2 linked regions of the Constrictibacter sp. MBR-5 genome follow. Each later gene encodes a partner of the first gene's protein in a complex. Links are inferred from orthologs where the notes say so. Each region holds a gene or a part of one and is shown on either strand. Other genes may lie near its edges.

The links.
Region 2: the proteins of ABIE65_RS24430 (region 1) and eno are in contact, whole or in part, in a solved structure (PDB 2FYM), measured with the Escherichia coli proteins. The link is inferred for Constrictibacter sp. MBR-5 from one-to-one orthologs.

Annotation. Positions count from the first base shown.
Region 1 is NZ_JBEPTK010000019.1:16,755-25,123, forward strand. Bases 2,773-5,883 are described here. They hold ABIE65_RS24430 (Rne/Rng family ribonuclease), read right to left. Parts: upstream 5,566-5,883; coding sequence 2,980-5,565; downstream 2,773-2,979. Other genes in these bases: ABIE65_RS24425 (CoA-binding protein), read right to left, coding at 2,773-2,892. Also shown: ccoP (cytochrome-c oxidase, cbb3-type subunit III), read left to right, coding at 1-350; ABIE65_RS24415 (LysE family translocator), read left to right, coding at 432-1,061; ABIE65_RS24420 (O-acetylhomoserine aminocarboxypropyltransferase), read right to left, coding at 1,083-2,372; more of ABIE65_RS24425, read right to left, coding at 2,413-2,772; ABIE65_RS24435 (N-acetylmuramoyl-L-alanine amidase), read left to right, coding at 6,031-7,212; ABIE65_RS24440 (penicillin-binding protein 1A), read left to right, coding at 7,315-8,369. UniProt on the Escherichia coli protein: Endoribonuclease that plays a central role in RNA processing and decay. Required for the maturation of 5S and 16S rRNAs and the majority of tRNAs. Also involved in the degradation of most mRNAs.
Region 2 is NZ_JBEPTK010000001.1:133,033-141,219, reverse strand. What follows is about bases 5,259-8,187. They hold eno (phosphopyruvate hydratase), read right to left. Parts: upstream 7,401-8,187; coding sequence 6,117-7,400; downstream 5,259-6,116. Other genes in these bases: kdsA (3-deoxy-8-phosphooctulonate synthase), read right to left, coding at 7,429-8,187; ABIE65_RS00630 (FtsB family cell division protein), read right to left, coding at 5,768-6,091; ABIE65_RS00635 (hypothetical protein), read left to right, coding at 5,261-5,722. In the rest of the region: ABIE65_RS00665 (thioredoxin family protein), read right to left, coding at 1-606; ABIE65_RS00660 (hypothetical protein), read left to right, coding at 763-1,023; ABIE65_RS00655 (hypothetical protein), read left to right, coding at 1,024-1,578; ABIE65_RS00650 (amidohydrolase), read right to left, coding at 1,575-2,942; ABIE65_RS00645 (Zn-dependent hydrolase), read left to right, coding at 3,177-4,412; ABIE65_RS00640 (aspartate dehydrogenase), read left to right, coding at 4,402-5,238. UniProt on the Escherichia coli protein: Catalyzes the reversible conversion of 2-phosphoglycerate (2-PG) into phosphoenolpyruvate (PEP). It is essential for the degradation of carbohydrates via glycolysis.

The sequences.
Region 1 (8,369 bases):
TGCCGGTCTTCGGCGACGGGATCCTGGCGCGCGCCGAGGTCCTGGATCTCGCCCAGCATGTCCTCTCGCTGACGGACAGGGCGACCGACCCGGCGGCGGCGACGCGCGGCGCCAAGCTGTTCGCCGACAACTGCGCGGCCTGCCACGGTGCCGCAGGTGCCGGCGACCGCTCCCTGGGCGCGCCCGCTCTCAACGACGGCATCTGGCTCTATGGCTCCAGCCTGGAGGCGGTCGCGGCCCAGATCTCCCGGCCACGGCACGGCGTCATGCCGGCCTGGACCGGTAGGCTCGACCCCGCGACGGTGAAGATGCTGGCCATCTACGTCCACGGTCTCGGCGGCGGCGAGTAGAAGCCGAGCCCGGCGCGCGATGCCGATTGCGCGCCGGGCCGGCCGGTGGCTTGCTCGCTTCGGACTGCTGCGAGGTGAGGAATGACCGTCGAACTCTGGCTGGCCTATGTGGCCGCCTGCACACTTCTCCTGGTGACGCCCGGCCCCACCATCCTCCTCGTCCTCAGCTATGCGATCAGCGAGGGGCGCCGGTCGGCTTGGCGAACGGTTCCAGCCGTCGCCCTGGGCGACTTCACCGCCATGTGCTGTTCCCTGGCGGGGCTCGGCGCGGTGATGGCGGCCTCCGGGCTGCTGTTCGCGATCCTGAAATGGGCGGGAGCCGCGTACCTCGTCTACCTGGGCATCCGGATGTGGCGCGCGCCTGTCGCGACGGCAGGCGCCCGGCCTTCATCGGCACCGCCGCGCGGGACGCGGGCGATGGCGTGGCGGGTCTACGCGGTGACCGCCTCGAACCCGAAGGGCATCATGTTCTTCGTCGCCTTCCTGCCGCAGTTCGTCGACCAGACCGCGCCGATGCTGCCGCAGTTCGCCCTCCTCGGCGGCACGTTCCTGGTGCTCGCCACGCTCAACGCGACGCTCTATGCCGTCCTGGCGGGAGCGGCGCGCGACTGGATGCGGCGTCCGTCGGTCCAGGCCGTCTTCAACAGGCTCGGCGGCAGCATCCTGATCGGTGCGGGCTTGATGACGGCGACGCTGCGCCGCGCCGCGTGACCGCTCAGTCCGACGTTGCGATCAGGCCTTCGCCAGCGCCTGGTCCAGGTCGGCGATGATGTCGTCCACCGTCTCGATCCCCACCGACAGGCGGATGACGTCCGGCCCGGCGCCCGCCGCCACCTGCTGCTCCGGCGCCAACTGGCGGTGGGTGGTCGATGCCGGATGCAGGATCAGGCTGCGCGTGTCGCCGACGTTGGCGAGGTGGGAGAAGATGTTGCAGGCCTCGACGACGCGGACGCCCGCCTCGTAGCCGCCCTTCAGCCCGAAGGTGAAGACGGACCCGGCGCCGAGCGGGAGGTATTTCCGCGCCAGCGCGTGGTGCCGGCTGGAGGGCAAGCCGGCATAGGACACCCACGCGACCTCGGGATGCGCTTCCAGATAGGCGGCGACCGCGCCCGCATTGCGGACGTGGCGTTCCATGCGCAGCGGCAGCGTCTCGATGCCGGTGATCGTCAGGAAGGCGTTGATCGGCGCCATCGCCGCACCGAGGTCGCGCAGGCCGACGGCGTGGCCGTGCACGGTCATCGCCAGATCGCCGAAGGTCTCGTGGAAGCGCAGGCCGTGATAGGCCGGCTCCGGCTGGCTGAGGCTCGGAAACTTGTCGTTGCGCGACCAGTCGAACCGCCCGCTGTCGACGACCATTCCGCCCATGGCGTTGCCGTGGCCCGACAGGAACTTCGTCGTCGAGTGGACAACGATGTCCGCCCCCCACTCGATCGGCCGGCACAGGAACGGCGAGGCGAGGGTGTTGTCGACCACCAGCGGAATGCCCGCCTCGTGCGCGATGGCGGCGACCTTCTCCAGGTCGACGACCACGCCGCCGGGATTGGCCAGGCTCTCGACGAAGATCATCTTCGTCTCCGGCGTCAGGGCGCGGCGGAAATTCTCCGGATCGTCGGGATCGACCAGCGTGGCCTGCCAGCCGAACTTGGCGAAGGTCCGGGTGAACTGGGTGATCGTCCCGCCATAGACCTTGTTCGACGCCAGGATGTGGTCGCCCGGCTGCAGCAGCGTGAAGCAGGCGAGCATCTGCGCCGCATGCCCCGAGGCCGTCGCGATGGCGCCACGGCCGCCCTCCAGCGTCGCGACCCGCTCCTCCAGCACCGAGACAGTGGGATTGCCGAGCCGCGAGTAGATGTAGCCGTAGGTCTGCAGGTTGAAGAGCGATGCCGCTTGGTCGGCGTCCTCGAAGACGAACGAGGTCGTCTGGTAGATCGGCGTCGAACGTGCGCCGGTCATCGGGTCGGGGGAGGCGCCGGCGTGAATCGCCAGCGTCTCGATACCGTAGCGCGGTCTATCGCCGGTCATCGCTCATGCCTCGGGTCGCTTGGCGGGGCCTGTCCTGGAATCAAGCGCGGCGGCGCTTGCTCGAAATGATGCCGGTGTTGACGCCGCTCCAGCCGAGTTCGCCGCACAGGCGGGAATACTCGATCTTCGGGCAGCGGTTCATGACGACCGTCAGGCCGGCGGCCTCGGCGCGTGCGGCGGCGGCATCGTTGCGCACGCCGATCTGCATCCAGACCGTCTTCGCGCCGCATGCGACGGCCTCGTCCGTGATCGGTCCGGCTGCTTCCGAATTGCGGAAGATGTCGACCATCTCGTAGGGGACGGGCACGTCCCGGAGCGCGGCGTAGGTCGTCTCGCCCAGGATCTCCTGCCCGGTGGCACCCGGGTTGACCGGAATGACCCGGTAGCCCTTCGCCTGCAGGTACTTCATCACGAAATAGCTCGGCCGGTTCCAGTGGGGGCTGGCACCCACCATCGCCACGGTCCGCACCGACTTCAGGATGCCGCGCAGATAGTCGTCGCCATAGGCATCGTGGTTCATGGCTCACTCCCTACGCGATGTCGCCGCGGAACAGGGTCGGCCGTCGCCCGGTGGGGGCGACGGCCGTTGTCCCTTATGCGACGTCCGTCAGTCGGTCGGACGCTGCCACCAGCCGCGGCGACGCCGCTGCGGCGCCTCGGAGGCCTCGGCGACCGCCGGCTCCCTTTCCCGTTCGGCGGCAGCCGGTGCGGGAGAGGCCGGCACAGGGGCGGCCTCGGGCGCGGCGGGTGCCGCCGCCGGCTTGGCGTCCACGGTCTCCGTGGCGACGGTGTCCGCGGCGGCGCGCTTCGGCCGACGCGAGCGCGGTGCCTTCGCCGGCGCGGCTTCCGTCTTTGCCGGCGCAGTCTCCTCGGCTGCCGCCTTGGCCTTCGCCGGGCGGCGGGTCCGCGGCTTCCGCGGCGTCTCCTCGGCTGTCGGTGCGGCCTCGACAGGTGCCGGCGCGGCTTCTGCCGCTGCGGCCTTGGGCTTGCGTGTGCGCCGCGCCTTCGGCTTGGGCGCCGGCTCCTCGGCGACGGGCGCCGCTTCGGCCGGCGGCGTCGCCTCGACCACGGCGATCGGTGCCGCGGGTGCCTCGGCAACCGGTGCCGATGCGACCGGCTCCACGACGGGCTCTTCCGGAGCGGGCTCGGCGGCCACCGGTTCCGGTGCTACCGGTTCGGGTGCCGCATGCTCGGGCGCAGCCGGCTCCGGCTCGCCAGCGGGGGCCTCGGCCTCCTCGGCTGCAGCCTCGCCGACGCCGTCGCCCATGGTCGCCTCGGTCGTGCCGATTTCGCCCTCGGGGCGGCGTCCACCGCGCCGGCGTCCGCCGCGGCGTCCGCGGCGGCGCCGCTTCGCCGCGCCCGCGCTGTCAGCGTCTTCCTCGGCTTCCGCCCGGGCCGGCCGCTCGGCCGGTTCTTCCGGGGCGGAGGCCGCGACGGGCGTCGGCGCCGCGATCGCGGCGATCTCTTCCGCCTCCGCCAGATCCTCGTCGTCGCCGACCGTCTCGTAGGTGGCCTCGATGACCGGCTCGATCACGCGCGTCTGCTCGATGCGGAAGGCCGGGCCGACCAGCCCGTCGTCGCACTCGATCATGATCCGCAGTGCGTTGGCACGCTCGAGATCGTGCAGCGCATGGCGCTTATGGTTGAGGATGTAGAGGGCGACCGGCGTCGGCACGTAGACCGCGACCTCGGCATTGCGCCGCTTCAGCGCATCCTCCTCGATCGAGCGAAACACGTAGAGCGCGGTCGACTCGACCGACCGCACCGAGCCGTGGCCGGCGCAGGTCGGGCAGACGACCATGCTGGTCTCGAACAGGCTTGGCCGCAGGCGCTGGCGGGAGAGCTCCACCAGGCCGAGCTGGCTGATGCGGCCCATCTGGATGCGCGCGCGGTCGTTCTTGAGCGCCTCCTTCAGGCGACGCTCGACCGCCGAATTGTTGCGGCGGTCCTCCATGTCGATGAAGTCGATGACGACGATGCCGGCGAGATCGCGCAGGCGGAGCTGGCGGGCGATCTCGTCCGCTGCCTCCAGGTTCGTCTTGACCGCCGTCTCCTCGATGTGACGCTCGCGCGTCGCGCGGCCGGAGTTCACGTCGATCGCGACCAGGGCCTCGGTCGCGTTGAGCACGATGTACCCGCCGGAGCGCAGCCGCACCGTATGCGAGTGCAGCGCGTCGAGCTGACTCTCGACCCCGAAGCGCGGGAAGATGTGCGCCGACGGGTCCTTGTAGGCCGTCACGCGGTCCACGTGCGTCGGCATCAGCGCGTTCATGAACTCGCGCGCGGCCCGGTACGCCGTGTCGCCCTCGACCAGGATCTCGTCGATGTCCTGGCTGTAGGTGTCGCGGATGGCGCGCTTGATGAGGCTCGCTTCCTCGTAGATCAGCGCCGGTGCGCGCGAACTCAGCGTCTTCTCGCGGATCTCGTCCCAGACGCGCAGCAGGAAGTCGTAGTCGCGCCGGATCTCGGGCTTCGTCCGCTCCATGCCGGCGGTGCGCAGGATCACGCCCATGCCCTCCGGCACGTCGAGCGAGTCGATGACTTCCTTCAGGCGGCGGCGGTCGGCGACGTTGGTGATCTTGCGGGAAATGCCCCCGCCGCGCACGGCGTTCGGCATCAGCACGCAATAGCGGCCGGCCAGCGAGATGTAGCTGGTCAGCGCTGCGCCCTTGTTGCCGCGTTCCTCCTTGGTGACCTGCACCAGGATGATCTGGCGGCGCTTGATCACTTCCTGGATCTTGTAGTGCCGGCGCATCCGGGGCCGGGCGCGCGGGGCGTCCTCGACTTCATCCTCGGCGCCGCCGACGGTCTCGATCGGCTCGGCGTCCTCGCCGTCCTCGTCCGCTTCGGCATGCACGGCGTCGTCGCCGGCTTCGGCCGCGATCTCTTCGACGTCCGCGTCTTCGTCCTGATCGGCGTCGTCGATCAGCGCCTCGCGGTCGGCGATCGGAATCCGATAATAGTCGGGGTGGATGTCGTTGAACGGCAGGAAGCCGTGGCGGTTGCCGCCATACTCGACGAAGGCCGCCTGGAGCGACGGCTCGACGCGGGTGATCTTGCCGAGATAGATGTTGCCCTTGAGGGTCTTTCGCGCCGACGACTCGTAGTCGAAATCGTCTACGCGTTCACCATCGAGCACGACGACGCGGGTTTCTTCCGGCTGCGTCGCGTCGATCAGCATACGCTTTGTCATACGTTTCTTTCTCCGGGGCCGGTCCGGGAGGGCGACAGAGCGCCAAGGACATGGCCGGCGTGAGATCGCGGCTGCGAGTCGTGCCGCGTCCGGCGCCTGCGGCACAAGGCCGTGGCGGCGTCGGACGACTGCTCTGACTCGAATTCATGCGCGCGCTACACCCGGGACCGGCAGATGGGGGTGACCTCGACGGGAGCGGCCCGCCTGGATTTCGGCGCCAGGGGCGCGCAGCAGCTCTCCATCCGAATCGAGGGGCTGCCGTGCTGCCGCTTCCGCGCTGCCGCTCCGGCTTTGGCTGCGATTCGAACACCTGTGCGACTCGCGACGCGTAACATAGCCACATGCGGCACGTGTCACAACCGCGAACACGGATCTGGCCCAAAAACTGCCAGAATGCACATTCGTCATTGAATCCCGAGCCTTACGCGAGCACTATTCGCGCGCTACGTTAAAAGCGGTCGTGCCATGAGGCGTTTTTCACGGCTCCTGGGTTGTCTGGTTCTGCTCGCCGGCTTGCTGGGAGCGGGGGCGGCGCAGGCTGTCCCCGAGGTTACGGCGGTGCGCGTCGGCGATCAGGCGTCGAGCACGCGCGTCGTCCTCGACCTGTCCGAGCCCGTCACCTATCGCCTGTTCACGCTGGCGAACCCGCACCGCGTCGTCCTCGACCTGCCGGAACTGGCCTGGAGTGTGGCGGAGGCGGAGGTCGGCCTCGGCGTCGTCACGGGCCTCCGGCACGGCCTTTTTCGGCCAGGCACGTCCCGGGTGGTGTTCGATCTGGGCCAGCCGGTCAGGGTGCAGGATGCCTTCATGCTGCCGCCCAACGCCGAGCACGGCCACCGGCTCGTCGTCGACATCGAGCCGCTCGCCGGCGGATCCGAAAGCCGGGTCGCCACGGCCGCACCGGTGCAGACCGCCTCGATCGCACCGGTCATGCCGGTCGTCCGCCGGCCGGCGATGCGCGTCGTGGCGATCGATGCGGGCCACGGCGGCGTGGATCCGGGCGCCATCGGCGTGCGCGGGACCTTCGAGAAGAACGTCACGCTCGCCGCGGCGCGCGAACTGCGGCGCCAGTTGGAGGCGACCGGCCGCTACAAGGTCGTCATGACGCGTTCGGACGACACCTTTCTGAGGTTGCGTGAGCGGGTCGCGACCGCTCGCCACGGCGGCGCGGAGCTCTTCATTTCGCTCCACGCGGATTCGCATCCCAGCGCGGCGACCCGCGGCCTCTCCGTCTACACGCTCTCGGCGACCGCCTCGGACAAGGAGGCGGCGGCTTTGGCGCAGCGCGAGAACAAGGCCGATCTCATTGCGGGCGTCGACCTCTCGGCGGAAAGCCGCGAGGTCGTCGACATCCTGATCGACCTCGCCCAGCGCGAGACGATGAACCTCTCCGCCCAGTACGCGGGCATGCTGGTTTCAAACCTTCGTGAGGCGGTCACGCTGCTTCCGAAGACGCACCGCTTCGCCGGCTTCGCGGTGCTGAAGGCGCCGGACATCCCCTCTGTCCTCGTGGAACTCGGCTACATGTCGAACCGCGACGAGGAGCGCCTCCTGCGCGATGCGGCCTACCGGCGTAAGCTGATGGGCGCCATCGTCCGCGCAACGGATGCCTATTTCTCACACAAGGGCAGCTTCGGACGCTCCTGATCGCCCCCGGTCGCCCGCTTTGCCTCGTCATCGACGCAAATAGCATTATGTTGGCGACGTCGCCGACGTGCGGCTGTCACCATCCCCGGCTGGAAGCGCGAGATGGCAAGGTTCCTGCGCATACTGTTTACGGTCTTCCTGTTCCTGGGGATCGCTACCGTCGTTGCCGCCTACATGGTGGTGCAGCGCTACGGCGACGATCTCCCGGACTATGCCCAGCTGGCCGACTATGAGCCGCCGGTCACAACGCGCGTGCATGCGGGCGACGGCCGGATGCTTGCCGAGTATGCAACGCAGCACCGCCTCTTCGTGCCGATCGACGTCATCCCGCAGTCGATCGTCGACGCCTTTCTCGCCGCCGAGGACAAGAACTTCTTCGAGCATCCGGGCATCGACGTCTCCAGCGTGGCGCGCGCGATGGTCACCAACCTCGTCCACATCGCGTCCGGCCGGCGGCCGGTGGGCGGTTCGACGATCACCCAGCAGGTCGCGAAGAACTTTCTGCTGACGAACGAGGTTTCCGTCGACCGCAAGATCAAGGAAGCCTTGCTGGCCTTCCGGATCGAGCAGGCGCTCTCCAAGCAACGCATCCTCGAGCTCTATCTGAACGAGATCTATCTCGGCTACGGCTCCTACGGTGTCGCGGCGGCGGCGATGAACTACTTTAACAAGTCGCTCGACGACGTCACCCTGGCCGAGGCGGCGTTCCTCGCCGCCCTGCCGAAGGCACCGAACAACTACAACCCCGTCAGCCGTAACAAGGCGGCGAGGGATCGACGCGACTGGGTCATCGATCGGATGCTGGAGGACGGCCGCATCGATCGCAGCCAGGCGGAGGCGGCATGGGCTCAGCCGCTCGAGGTTCACAAGCGCGACGATACCGAGTACGTCACCGCCCCCTGGTTCTCCGAAGAGGTACGGCGCGAGATCGTTGCCCGCTTCGGCGACAAGGCGCTCTACGAGGGCGGCCTGTCGGTCCGCTCGACCCTGGACATGCGGATGCAGCGCCTCGGCGAGAAGGCGCTGCGGGACGGCCTGATCGATTACGACCGCCGCCACGGCTGGCGGGGGCCGATCGCACAGATCTCCGCCGGGCCCGGCTGGCAGGAGCGGCTCGCCGGGATTCCGCGCCTGCCGTCGCTGGGCGACTGGGAACT
Region 2 (8,187 bases), on another replicon or contig:
GATCGCCGCCTTCTCGACCGTGCAGGGCGCCAGGTTCGGCGGGATGCTGCCGATGATCTCGTCGGGCGCACGGGTCGTGCCCCGGAGCATGCGCAGCACGCGCACTTCGGTCGGCGGCACGACCGGCAGGCCGTCGCTCCAGCCGCGCTCGTAGGCCGCCTCGATCGGGTCATCGTAATTGCGAAGTTCGATGGGGCGTGCGCCGAAGCGGGCGTCGCCGAAGCGGACCTTCAGGATCTCCGCCATGCCGGGCTCGACGCTCTTCGAGCCGCAGCCGGGTCGCCATTCGGGCAAGTCGGCGCCGAGGCCCTCAATGCCGGTCACGGCTTCCCAGTCGCCGCGGTGCCAGCCGATGGCGCGGCCGGCCTCGCGGCCACCCTCCAGCCGGATCAGCGTCGGCACGGTCTCGACGTCGAGCCGGTAGGATCGTTCAAGGTCGCGGTCGTCGTGCGCGCCGCCGATCGCTTCCGGGAAGGCGGGATCGTCCTGCGAGAACACGGTCAGTCCCGGTCCGTCGCGCAGCTGCCGGTAGACCGGCTCGAGCAGTTCGCATGTCGGGCAGTCGCGCTTGACGACGGCGACGAGGCCGTTTTCCGGCAATTGCATGGCGTTCCTCCAGGCCGGATTGTCGGCCGATCCGCACCGCGAGGCAATGGGAAGCGCGTCGGCGGCATTCGGGTCGGCGTTGGCAGGCGCGGCTCCGAGCGCTATGAAAACGAGAGACGCTGGCCGAGATGCCGGCCGACCAGGGAGGGCCAGACGATGATCGTCGCCACGGACGCGGCCACCGCCGCCGCCACCCGCTTTGCTCGCCAGACGCCGAGCGGCTCGACCATCTGGCGCAGCAACTATTTCGGCCCGTCGCCCTCGCCGGAGGGGTCGGCCTCGGTCGATCCGACGGCCGATGCGCCCGCCTATGTCGATCCCGCGCCCGGCGAACGGCGGCCGCCGCAGGCTTTCCTGGTGCAGCAGGAGCCGGGCGCCGTCGTGCACCCGCACTTCCACTATGTCGATCAGTTCTAGGTGATCGTCGAGGGCGGCGGCGAGATCGGCCACCATCCCCTCGCACCGCTGACCGTGCATTTCGCCGGGGCCTGCACCGGCTACGGCCCGATCCGGCCGGGGCCGCAGGGCCTGGGCTATTTCACCTTCCGCGCGAGCGCCGATTCGACCGGCGCCCAGTTCCTGCCTGCGATGCGCGATCGTCGCCGCCCGATCAAGCGCCGCTACATTCTGGCAGATCCCGTCGATCCGCTGGGCGTGGAGGGGCTGAGGGGGCTGGCGGACCCGGTCTGCGAATGCATCCTCGCCCATGAAGACGGTCTGGCGGCCCATATGCTCCGTCTGCCGCCCGGCTCCCGCCTGACGGCGCCCGCGCCGGGAGGGACCGCCGGGCAGTCCGTCCTGGTGGTGTCGGGCGCGATCCGGCGCGACGGCCGCAGGCTGGACCGCTGGTCGACCCTCTTCGTCCCGGCGGACGAGCCTGCGCTCGCGGTCGACGCGGGCGAGGAGGGGGCGGAAGTGCTGGTGCTCGGCTATCCGCGAAGCGCCGGCGGGAACGCAGCCGAAGCGTCTTAACGAAACTTCGGCCGCTCCCGGCGGTAATGTGCGCGCATCGCGGGGCGAAAGCGCTCCATCAGGGCGGTGTTGACGTCGAGCCGCGGCTTCTGGCCGGGCGGCAACAGCGGCTCGTAGACCGTGTCGCCGACCTCCTCGGCGAACGTCCGCTTCGCTTCGGCCACCAGATCGGGATCGCCGAAAAAGTCGAGGACGGCGCCGGCCAGCGCCTTCGCACCCGCGACTGTTCCCTTGTGCGCGATCGACGTCGCCAGTGGCGCTCCGCCGGTCCAGTGATGGAACGAGATGTTCGGCACGGTGCCCGGGAACCAGAGCCGGCCCATCGGCACCACCCATGAGAGGTCGCCGCAGTCGTTGGAGGCGGCGATCGCCTCGGCGGGACCGGTCAGCGGCGTAATGGCGGTACGCAGCCCTTCGGTCCGGACACCGGCCTTCTCCTGAAGCGCCCGGGCGAACGCGTGCTCCGCGTCCGTCCAATCGGGCATGCCCACCTGCTCGATGTTGCGCTGAATGACCTCCGCCAGCGTCCGATTGCAGCGGACCGGCCAGACCGCGCTCCGCACGTCGACCGTGACCTCCGTGCGGGTCATCAGCGCGGCCCCTTCCGCCACCCGCTTCGCATGCTCGAACAACGCGCGCACGCCGGCCGCGCTCGGATCGCGGAAATACCACCAGACTGCAGCACGGGCCGGAATCACGTTCGGCTGCTTGCCGCCGTCGGTGATGACCCTGTGAGCGCGCATCGTCGGCAGCATGTGTTCGCGATGCTGGGCGATGCCCATGTCCATCAGGACGACGGCGTCGAGCGCGTCGCGTCCCCGCCAGGGAGTGAGGCCGGCATGTGCCGTCTCGCCGGTGAAGATGAACTCGGCCGAGACCGCGGCGATCTGGACCTGCCCATGCTCGGTCATGAACTCGCCGAGGACATGGTCATGGAAGGCGAGGTCGACATCAGCGAAATGGCCGTCCCGTACAAAGTAGGGCCGGGCTAGGACAAGCTCCTCCGCGGGCGCGCCGAACACCTTCAGGGTTCCCGGCATCTGGCTGTCGGTCAGGGCGTGCCGGACCGCCAGGGCGGCCGCCACCAGCGCGGCAGCGTTGAGATTGTGCCCTTCGCAGTGGCCCGGTGCCCCCTGGACCATCGGTGTGGGCTCGGTGGCACCCGATTCCTGGCTGTTGTCGGGATTGCCGTCATACTCCGCGTGGAGTGCGATCACCGGAAACCCGGAGCCCCAGGTGGCGAGGAAGCCCGTCGGAAAGCCAGAGAGGTTGCGCTGGATGGTGAACCCGGCTTCCTCCAGCAGCTCGGTCATCAGTGCGACAGTCTCATACTCCTCGAGACCGGGCTCGCCGAAGGAGAAGATGGCGTCACCCAGCGCCGCGACAGCGTCTCGGTTACGTTCGATCCACGCGAAGGCGGTCCGCTTGGCTGGCGTCAGATTGTCCTTTGGAATGTTCGACCTCCATCATGCATTCCGCCACGAGCCTGCGAGTGCCGATCCAGCAATAGGATCGATCGCCCGTCCACCCCGGTTTCCGTTGACCCCGTGGCGACCCCGCCGGACACTCGTCACCTCGCCGACACACGGGGCTACGACATGCGGAACATCAGGATCGACGGCCAGCGGCTGTGGGACACCATCATGGAGATGGCTAAGATCGGGGCGACCGCGAAGGGCGGCAGCAATAGGCAGACGCTGACCGACGAGGACAAGGCCGGCCGCGACCTGTTCGTGCGCTGGTGCCGCGAGGCGGGGCTGGAGGTGACGGTCGACCGCATGGGCAGCATCTTCGCGCGCCGTCCGGGCCGCAACAACGACCTGCCGCCGATCATGTCGGGCAGCCACCTGGATACTCAGCCGACCGGTGGACGGTTCGACGGCGTGCTGGGCGTGCTGGCGGCGCTGGAGGTGGTGCGCACGCTGAACGATCATGGCGTCGAGACCGAGGCACCGATCGAGATCGTTAATTGGACGAACGAGGAGGGTGCCCGCTTCCCACCGCCGATGATCGCCTCCGGCGTCTTCGCCGGTGTGTTCTCGCTGGAGGAGGGCCACGGCATCCGGGATGCCGCCGGCAAGACGATCGGCGAGGAACTGGAGCGCATCGGCTACAAGGGCGAGGCGTCGGTCGGCGGCCGTCCGGTCGGCGCCTATTTCGAGTTGCACATCGAGCAGGGGCCGATCCTGGAGCGCGAGGCCAAGCAGATCGGCGTCGTGACCGGCGGCCAGGGCGCGCGCTGGTACGAGATCACGGTCAGCGGCGAGGCCGGCCATGCCGGTGCCACGCCGATGGACATGCGCAAGGATGCGCTGGTCGCTGCGGCGCAGATCGTCCAGGCGGTACAGCGCATCGGGAGGCGGCGCGATCCCTACGGCCGCGGCACCGTCGGCATCATGCGCGTCTCCCCGGGCTCGCCCAACGTCGTGCCCGACGAGGTCTTCTTCACGGTCGACATCCGTCACCCGGACGCGGACGTGATGACCGAGATGGACGGCGAACTTCGCGCCGCCGCCGACGAAGCCGCGCTCAACCACGGCACCCCCGTGGAGGTGAAGGAGACCTGGTACTCGCCGCCGGTCGCCTTCGACAAGGGCTGCGTCGCAGCGGTGCGGCAGGCCGCCGAGACCCTCGGCTACAGCCACATGGACGTGGTCAGCGGCGCGGGCCACGACGCGGTCTACATGGCGCGCGTCACGCCGACGACGATGATTTTCGCTCCTTGCGAGAAGGGCATCAGCCACAACGAGGCGGAGAACTGCAAGCCCGAGGACCTCACGGCCGCGTGCGACGTGCTGTTCCACGCCGTCCTGGAGCGTGCCGATGCGAAGTGAGGCTGGAGGGAATGTCCGGAAATCGCTGACCGTCGGGATCGGCGGACTTGGGGCGATCGGCCGCCAAGTCGCAGCCGCGATCGATGCGGGCGTCGAGGGGCTCGAACTCGTAGCCGTGTCGGCCCGCGACCTCGAAGGCGCGCGCGCCAAGGTCGCCGGTTTCGCACGGCCGCCCAAGGTTGTGCGGCTCGGTGAACTGGGCGCCCTGGCCGACATCGTGGTCGAATGCGCGCCGGCCGCCGTCTTCGAAGAGGTCGCGGAGCCCGCGATCCGCGCCGGCCGCATCTTCGTGCCGAGCAGCGTCGGCGCGCTGCTGCCGCGCATGCATCTGGTCGATCTGGCACGGGAGACCGGGGCCCGCATCGTCGTGCCGACGGGGGCGCTGCTCGGGCTGGATGCTGTCCGCGCCGTGGCCGAAGGCACCATCCACTCCGTCCGGATGGTCACGCGCAAGCCGCCGGGCGGCCTGTCCGGAGCACCGCATCTGGTGGAGAACGGCATCTCGGTAGAGGGGCTGACCGAGCCGAAGAAGGTTTTCGAGGGCACGGCGCGCGAGGGCGCGCGCGGATTTCCGGCGAACGTGAACGTCGCGGCGGCGTTGTCTCTGGCGGGGATCGGACCCGACCGGACCACGCTTGAGATCTGGGCGGATCCGGCCCTCGACCGGAACACCCACAGGATCGAGGTTGACGCCGACAGCGCCCGCTTCACCCTGGAGATCGCCAACGTGCCGTCCGAGGAGAACCCGCGGACCGGCAAGAACACGGGCCTCAGCGTCATCGCGGCACTGCGCGGCCTGACGAGTACGCTGAAGGTCGGTACCTAGCCGAACGGAAAGGAAATCCGCAATGACTGTCAGGCGTCTTGCGTTCGCATCCATCGCCGCCGCGGGCACGCTCGCTGCCGCCTGGGGGGCGGCGCTCGCCCAGGAGCCGGGGCAGCTGAGTTACGAGGAAACCCGCCGCTGCGTCCAGGAAGGCGCGCGGCTCGACAAGGAACTCCCTGCAATCCAGGCGCAACGTCCCGCAGTCGAGCGTGACGGGGCGGAGGTCGAACGGCTGGGCAACCAGGTCGAGGACCTTCGCAAACGCTCGACGGCGGTCTTCGACCCGGCCGTCTCGCGTCAGTATGAGGAGCTTCGCGATCGGCACTATCGCGAGTACGAGCGCTATACCCGAGAGATGACGGCCTACAACCAGCGGGTCGCTGCCTACAATACGGCGCTGGCCGACTACAACCGCGACTGTGCGCCCGACAAGCTGTATGGGTTGTATCTGGAGCGGGCGCAGCGCGAACTCGGACTTCGCTGACCGCCTACGCCGCGACGGCGTCGCAGCCGCTTGGATCGATCGGGCTCAACGGCCCGGTGCGGCATTGAGGATGATGACGTCGTCGGGCTTGGCGAAGTTCAGCAGGACCCGCGCCCGTTCTTCCAGCATGTCGGGATCGACGCTGGTCGGCCGCATCAGCGCGACCCGCCGGTTCAGCTGGTCGCGCTTCTCCTGTTCGACATCGAGAACCGCCTGCGCCTCGGCGATCTTCTGATCGAGCTGGATCATCGTCAGCATACCGCGACCACCATACACGGCGTAGTAGCCGAAATAGAGTGCCACGCACGCCACGGCGAGCGGGCCCAGCATCGCCTGGGCTCGGCGCCGTATGTCGCGCAGCACATCCATAAATGACTCTCCGCCGGATTCGCGCCTATCGAATCACGCGCAGGGCGTCGCGTCCAGCATAACGCGCGGCCGAACCGAGCGCCTCCTCGATCCGGATCAGCTGATTATACTTCGCCGTCCGGTCGGACCGGGCAAGCGATCCCGTCTTGATCTGCCCGCAATTCGTCGCGACGGCGAGGTCGGCGATGGTCGAGTCCTCGGTCTCGCCCGAGCGGTGCGACATGACCGCCGTGTAGCTGGCGCGGTGCGCCATCTCGACCGCCTCGAGCGTTTCGGACAGCGTGCCGATCTGGTTCACCTTCACCAGGATCGAGTTGCCGACGCTCTTCGCGATGCCGTCGGACAGGCGCTTCGGGTTGGTCACGAAGAGGTCGTCACCGACCAGCTGGACCTTCTTGCCGATCTCGTCGGTCAGCGCCTTCCAGCCCTCCCAGTCGTCCTCGGCCATGCCGTCCTCGATCGACACGATCGGGTAGCGCGAGACCAGGTCGGCGAGGTAGCGGACCATGCCATGGGGATCCAGGCTCTTACCTTCGCCCTCGAGCTCGTACTTGCCGTTCTTGAAGAACTCCGTCGACGCGGCGTCGAGCGCCAGCATGACGTCGTCGCCCGGCTTGTAGCCGGCGGTCTCGATCGCCTTCATCACGAAGCCGAGGGCTTCGTCGGTGGAGGAGAGGGCCGGGGCGAAACCGCCCTCATCACCGACGTTCGTGTTGTGGCCGGCGTCCTTCAGCAGCTTCCGCAACGCGTGGAAGACCTCCGACCCCGTCCGGACGGCCTCGGCGAAGGTGGGCGCGCCCACCGGCATGATCATGAATTCCTGGATGTCGATCGGGTTGTCCGCGTGCGCGCCGCCGTTGACGATGTTCATCATCGGGACCGGCAGGGTGCGGGCGAAGACGCCGCCGACATAGCGGAACAGCGGCAGGTTCACCTCGGCTGCCGCCGCCTTCGCGACGGCGAGGCTGACGCCGAGGATCGCGTTGGCGCCGAGCCGCGCCTTGTTCGGCGTTCCGTCCAGGTCGATCATGACGGCGTCGAGCGTCACTTGGTCCTCGGCATCCATGCCGGACAGCGCGTCGTAGATTTCGCCGTTGACCGCCTCAACCGCCTGCTGCACGCCCTTGCCGCCGTAGCGGCCCTTGTCGCCGTCGCGCTTCTCGTTCGCCTCGTGCGCGCCGGTGGAGGCTCCCGACGGAACGGCCGCCCGGCCGGTGGCGCCGCTCTCGAGCAGGACGTCGACCTCGACGGTGGGGTTGCCGCGGCTGTCGAGGATCTCGCGGGCGTGGATGTCGGTGATCGCGGTCATCGCTGTCCTGGTCCTGTCGCTGCTGGGGTCAGGTCGGGGGTATCGGGTTGGCCTTGGCGAGCCGGTCGAACGCGATCAGGTCGCGCAGGACGGCTTCGAGCCGGGCGAGGGGCACCATGTTCGGTCCGTCGCTGGGGGCGGCGTCCGGATCCTGGTGCGTCTCCATGAAAACGGCGGCGACGCCGATCGACACCGCGGCGCGTGCGAGCACCGGCACGAACTCGCGTTGGCCGCCGCTGGAGCCTCCGCGGCCGCCCGGCTGCTGCACCGAATGGGTCGCGTCGAAGACGACGGGATAACCCGTCGCCGCCAGGACAGGCAGGGCGCGCATGTCGCTGACCAGCGTGTTGTAGCCGAAGCTGACGCCGCGCTCGCAGAGCAGGATGTTCCGATTGCCGCCGCTCTCGATCTTGGCGGCGACGTTGGCCATGTCCCAAGGCGCCAGGAACTGGCCCTTCTTCACGTTGATCGCGCGGCCGGTTGCCGCCGCCGCGAGCAGCAGGTCGGTCTGCCGCGACAGGAACGCCGGGATCTGCAGGATGTCGACGGCCTCGGCGACGGTCACGCACTGGTCGGGCAGGTGCACGTCGGTCAGGATCGGACAGCCGAAACGCTCTCGCACCTCGGCCAGGATCGGCAGGCTCTCCGCCAGACCAAGCCCGCGCTCGCCGGCGACGCTGGTGCGGTTCGCCTTGTCGAACGAACTCTTGTAGACGAGCGGCAGCCCGAGCCGGCCGCACATCTCGACCAGCGCCTGGGACATCTCCAGGGCATGCGCCCGGCTCTC